2 regions of the Citrobacter amalonaticus genome follow, and region 2 is predicted to be linked to the other one. Evidence: predicted binding sites of a transcription regulator. Region 2 holds the regulator's gene; the other holds the start of a gene.
What was found. Region 2 encodes sigma-54, which starts transcription at its own class of promoters, with help from an activator protein. Its sites were predicted from a motif close to GTTGGCACANNTTTCGCTNT; they were not measured.
Positions count from the first base shown of each region.

Region 1: the regulator sigma-54 is predicted to act here: its motif matches at 1,346-1,365, upstream of hypA (hydrogenase maturation nickel metallochaperone HypA).

Region 1 covers NZ_CP014015.2:764,117-767,214, reverse strand. Annotated here, with positions in the region: gene AL479_RS03700 (HypC/HybG/HupF family hydrogenase formation chaperone) at 1-101, opposite strand, end outside; gene hypB (hydrogenase nickel incorporation protein HypB) at 92-964, opposite strand; gene hypA (hydrogenase maturation nickel metallochaperone HypA) at 968-1,318, opposite strand; gene hycA (formate hydrogenlyase regulator HycA) at 1,529-1,990, shown strand; gene hycB (formate hydrogenlyase subunit HycB) at 2,127-2,738, shown strand; gene hycC (formate hydrogenlyase subunit 3) at 2,735-3,098, shown strand, end outside.
Region 2 covers NZ_CP014015.2:2,412,390-2,415,487, forward strand. Annotated here, with positions in the region: gene rapZ (RNase adapter RapZ) at 1-166, opposite strand, end outside; gene ptsN (PTS IIA-like nitrogen regulatory protein PtsN) at 200-691, opposite strand; gene hpf (ribosome hibernation promoting factor) at 807-1,094, opposite strand; gene rpoN (RNA polymerase factor sigma-54) at 1,117-2,550, opposite strand; gene lptB (LPS export ABC transporter ATP-binding protein) at 2,598-3,098, opposite strand, start outside.

The DNA of each region.
Region 1 (3,098 bases), 1.6 Mb from region 2:
CCGACCAGCGTCAGATCGACGTCGCGCTGAATGCCGCAAACGTCGACTTTCGCCAGATTACCTTCAATGGTGCGGATTTGGCCGGGAACGCCTATGCACATCGCTGTGCCTCCAGCCAGTTCAGCCACTGATCCATCCCTTCGCCGCTGGTGGCGGAAATCAGGATGATCTCGATATCCGGATTAACTTCCCGGGCGCTGGCAATGCACTTCTCAACGTCGAAATTCAGGTACGGTAGCAGGTCGACTTTGTTGAGCAGCATCAGTGAGGCGGCGGCGAACATATGCGGGTATTTCAGCGGTTTGTCTTCGCCTTCGGTGACAGAAAGCACCGCCACTTTATGGCGTTCGCCGAGATCAAAACTCGCCGGGCAGACGAGATTGCCGACGTTTTCGATAAACAGAATGCCGCGGTCTTCCAGCGGCAGACGCGGCGCGGCATCGGCAATCATCTGCGCATCAAGGTGGCAGCCCTTACCGGTGTTGACCTGAATAGCCGGTGTGCCGGTAGCCCGAATGCGGGCGGCATCGTTAACCGTCTGCTGGTCGCCTTCAATGACGGCGCACGGCACGCTGTCTTTCAGCTTCATCAGCGTTTCGGTGAGCAGCGTTGTTTTACCGGAACCCGGGCTGGAGACGAGGTTGAGCACCAGTTGCTGGCGCGCGGCGAAGCGGGCGCGGTTACGTTCGGCCAGCCGGTTGTTCTTATCCAGTACGTCGATTTCCACTTCCAGCATACGCCGCTGGCTCATGCCTGGCGCATGGGTCCCGGCTTCACCGTGACCGTAGTGCAGATCGCCTTCTTCGGTCTGGCTCGGGGTGAATTCGGACGTTTTGATGCCGGTAATATTCAGCGCCGGGCGAGCTGCCGGGGCAAAAGGCGCGCTGCGAAACGCGGAATGAGGGTTATGCTCATCACCCTCTATATAAAGGTTGCCTTCAGCGCAACCGCATGTTGTACACATCGCTCACTCCTGATCTATTTCTATTCGTCGAATCTGTAATCCGTCATCGGCCACGATCTGCAACGTGTCGCTATTGCATTGCGGACAGCGGCGTACGCGTTGGGTCAGTAAGGTGACGTATTGCTGACAGGATTCACACCAGCATTCGGCTTCTTGTTCCTCGAGGTGCAGTTTACAACCTTCCGCAACGGTGCCACGGCATACCAGATCAAAACAAAAGGAGAGAGCGCTGGTTTCTACGCAAGAAAATGCGCCAATTTTGAGCCAGACCCCAGTTATCCGTTTTGCGCCGTGCGCGACGGCCTGTTGTTCGATCAATTCCAGTGCCCGCTGGCAAAGGGTAATTTCGTGCATATCGCCTCCCGATGTTATGGGCAGTGATAAGCAATAACTATGCCAGCCTGAAAGTTGGGGGCGTTTGTCGATGACGATGATGACGAAATGACATGTCATTTGGACGTCGACAGCCGTCATTTATTTCTAAATTCATGCAAAAACAAATGGTTAAAAACTGGCATGGAAAATGCTTATGGCAGGCTATCTCTGTTAAACGGATAACCTGACATGACTATTTGGGAAATAAGCGAAAAAGCCGAATACATCGCGCAGCGGCATCGTCGCCTACAGGACCAGTGGCATATTTACTGCAACTCGCTGGTTCAGGGGATCACCCTGTCGAAAGCGCGTCTGCACCATGCGATGAGCTGCGCGCCGGATAAAGATCTCTGTTTCGTACTGTTCGAACACTTTCGTATCACCGTCACGATGGCGGATGGCTTCAACAGCCACACCATCGAGTATTACGTCGAAACAAAAGATGGCGAAGATAAGCAACTGATTGCACAGGCACAGTTGAGCATTGACGGCAAAGTGGACGAGCGGGTCAGCAACCGTGAGCGTGAGCAGGTGCTGGAACACTATCTCGATAAAATCGCCAGCGTTTATGACCGACTGTATGCCGCTGTCGAAAGCGGGTCGCCGATCAATCTGAGCCAACTGGTGGCGAGACAAACCCCGGCGGCCTGACCACCGCGTTTTGCGTCGTGACGTCGTCTCATGGGTTGTCACGACGATTTAAGGGACAGACGTGTCGAACAGTGTCGAAAATGACATTTTATCGGCATGTTTTCGTCAAAAATGACTATCACCTGAGGAATGCCTGGTGAATCGTTTTGTAATTGCTGACTCCACGCTCTGTATCGGCTGCCACACCTGTGAGGCCGCCTGTTCAGAGACGCATCGCCAGCACGGCCTACAGTCTATGCCGCGCCTGAAAGTGATGCTGAATGAAAAAGAATCTGCGCCGCAGCTTTGCCACCACTGTGAAGATGCCCCCTGCGCCACCGTGTGTCCGGTTAACGCCATTAACCGGGTGGATGGCGCCGTACAGCTTAATGAAAGCCTGTGCGTAAGCTGCAAACTGTGCGGCATTGCCTGTCCGTTTGGCGCGATCGAATTTTCCGGCAGCCGTCCGCTGCATATCCCGGCCAACGCCAATACGTCGAAAGCGCCGCCTGCGCCACCGGCACCGGCTCGCGTCAGCACGCTGCTGGACTGGGTTCCGGGCGTGCGTGCCATCGCGGTGAAGTGCGATCTGTGCAGCTTCGATGAACAAGGCCCGGCCTGCGTGCGGATGTGTCCGACGAAAGCCCTGCATCTGGTGAACAACATGGATATCGCCCGCGCCAGTAAACGGAAACGTGAGCTGACTTTCAATACCGACTTCGGCGATCTCTCCTTGTTTCAGCAGGCTCAGAGTGGGGAGGCAAAATGAGCGCAATTTCACTGATCACCAGCGGCGTGGCCTGGTTTGCCGTCGCCGCCGTCCTGGCATTTCTGTTCTCTTTTCATAAAGCGCTGAGCGGCTGGGTCGCTGGCGTGGGCGGTGCGGTGGGTAGCTTGTGTACCGCCGCGGCGGGTTTCTCCGTGCTCATCAACGCTGTCGCGGTGCGCGGCATGATGCCGTTTATCGGTCACAGCGTGCAAATCACCCCGCTGAATGCCATCTGGTTGATTACGCTGGGGCTGTGTGGACTGTTCGTCAGTCTGTACAACATCGACTGGCATCGCCATCCGCAGGTGAAAGCTAACGGCCTGCTGCTGAATCTGCTGATGGCCGCGGCGGTGTGCGCGG
Region 2 (3,098 bases):
CAATGCTGACGGCAGCCGAAATCTGGCGTTCGGCAAGCGTGCGAGCCAGATCGGGTAACAATACTACGGGGAGGTTATCCACGCAGTAAAAGCCCATATCTTCCAGCGCGCGCAGGGCGACAGATTTACCTGACCCTGAACGACCGCTGACGATCATCAGTACCATGTACTGTTTCTCCTCACCACGACAAAAGGGGAGTTACGCTTCATCCTGACCGCCTTCGGTGTCAGTGATGATTTGATACAACTCTTCATCGCTCTGTGCGGCGCGCAGTCGACGGCAGATGGTTTTATCCGCCAGACGCTTAGCCACCAGCGATAGCGTATGCAGGTGCGTTTTGGTTTGATCCGCAGGCACCAGCAGGGCAAAAAGCAGATCAACAGGTTGATTATCAATCGCGTCGAAGGCGATGGGTGTTTCCAGTTGCACAAACACGCCGACGGCGCGCAGGGTATCTTCTTCCAGCTTACCGTGCGGGATGGCGATCCCATTGCCGATGCCGGTACTGCCCATTTTTTCGCGCGTCAGGATCGCTTCAAAAACGACCTGCGGCGGTAGACTGAGTTGTTTTGCAGCCAGTTCACTGATGATTTCCAGCGCGCGTTTTTTGCTCTGGCAGTGAACGGCACTGCGCGTACATTCCTGGTTAAGTACACTGCTCAGTTGTAGAGTCGTATCGTTATTTATCATAATTTCACCTAAGAATCCGTCCCACAACAGCGGAGCGGATTCGGAGCGCTAACTGTACAAATGGCCTGTTGTTCTGCACAACAGGCCGTCCTGCACCCGCTAACTGCCCGGACAATTAGTGTTGTTTCAATTTATCTTTGTGTTTGGTGAGCTGTCTTGCCAGCTTGTCAATTAAGCCATCAATGGCGGCGTACATGTCCTGACCTTCCGCGCTGGCGTGAATTTCGCCACCGTTTACATGCAGTGTTGCATCCGAGATGTGGGTGACTTTCTCCACTTTCAACACAATATAGACCTGATTGATCCTGTCAAAATACTGTTCGAGTTTGGCGAACTTGGTATTCACAAAATCACGCAGGGCTTCTGTGATCTCGACGTTGTTTCCAGTGATGTTGAGCTGCATAGTGTCTTCCTTATCGGTTGGGTCAAACCAGTTGTTTGCGCTGGTTTGACGGCGGAATGGATAAAGATTCTCGGTACTTCGCAACGGTGCGGCGCGCCACCATGATGCCTTGTTCTGACAGCATCGACGTTAGCTTGCTGTCGCTCAGGGGCTTCGCGGGGTTTTCCGCCGCAATCAACTTCTTCACCAGTGCGCGGATCGCCGTGGAGGACGCTTCGCCACCTCCCTCGGTATTCACATGGCTGGAGAAAAAATACTTCAGTTCAAAAATGCCGCGTGGACTGTGCAGATACTTCTGCGTCGTCACACGAGAAATGGTCGATTCGTGCATCTCGACGGCCTGGGCGATGTCAGCCAGCACCATCGGTTTCATAAATTCTTCGCCTTGCTCAAAGAAGGCTTGTTGCTGCTCAACGATGCAACGACTGACGCGCAGCAGGGTATCGTTGCGGCTTTCCAGACTCTTAATCAACCACTTCGCATCCTGCAAATTACTGCGGATGTACTGACTGTCGGCGTCATTACGCCCACCGTTGCACATTGCGGCGTAGTGCTGATTGATCTGCAGGCGGGGAATGCTGTCACCGTTGAGCTCAACCGTCCAGTGACCGTTATGCTTACGTACCAGCACGTCTGGGATCACGTATTCCGGTTCGCCGGTCTGGATCGACTGACCCGGGCGGGGATCGAGTGACTGAATCAGATTGACCGCCTCTTTGAGCACGTCTTCTTTGAGACGTGTGACACGCATCAGAGTGCGGAAGTCGTGGTTCGCCAGCAGATCGAGATGATCGCTGATGATCAACCGGGCTTCTTCAAGGAAGGGGGTCGCTTTGTCGAACTGTGAGAGCTGGATCAGCAGGCAATCGCGCAGATCTTTTGCCGCCACGCCTACGGGATCAAACCGCTGAATACGTTTGAGAACGGCTTCGACTTCATCAAGACCGACCTCTTCATTGCCCATGCTTTCGAGGATGTCGTCCAGCGAAACGGTGAGATAACCGGTGTCGTCAACGGCATCCACAATCGACGTGGCGATTGCGCGGTCGGTATCGGAGAACGGGGTAAGTTCCACCTGCCACATCAGGTAATCCTGTAGGGTCTGCGTGGTTTCACCCTGGTAAACGGGGAGCTCATCGTCGATGTAGTCGCCGCTGGTGCCCGACGGCGTACCGGCGGTGTAGATTTCATCCCAGCTGGCGTCGAGCGGCAACTCTTCCGGCATCTCTTTTTGTTCGAGAGCGTCGGCGGTATCCAGCGTTTCGCTGTCCTGAGTTTCGCGGGTATCAACTTCGTCGTGAAGATCGGTTTGCTCCAGCAACGGATTGCTTTCCAGCGCTTGCTGGAGTTCCTGCTGCAGTTCCAGCGTGGACAACTGCAACAGACGAATCGCCTGTTGTAGCTGCGGCGTCATCGCCAGTTGTTGGCTCAGCCTGAGTTGCAAACCTTGCTTCATGTTCAGAGTCGTTTTCTCCCGCTATGACGTCGCAAACTTCTACCCTATCAGAGTCTGAAGTCTTCCCCAAGGTATACGCGCTTCACGTGCTCGTCCTGCAGGATTTCTGTCGGCGTACCGTGCGCGATCAGGTGTCCCTGGCTCACGATATAGGCTCGTTCACACACGGCCAGCGTTTCGCGGACGTTATGGTCGGTAATCAACACGCCGAGACCGCTGTCACGCAGATGCTCAATAATGCGTTTGATATCGATAACGGAGATGGGGTCAACGCCGGCAAACGGTTCATCCAGCAGGATAAATTTCGGGTTAGCGGCCAGGGCGCGGGCGATTTCCACACGGCGACGTTCCCCGCCGGAGAGTGACTGACCCATGTTGTCGCGCAGATGCTCAATGTGGAACTCTTCCATCAGCTCGTTAGCGCGGTCTTCACGCTGTTCGCTGGAGAGATCGTCACGAATTTGCAGCACGGCCATCAGGTTATCGTACACGCTCAGGCGGCGAAAAATCGACGCTTCCTGCGGCAGATAGCCAATTCCTCGGCGTGC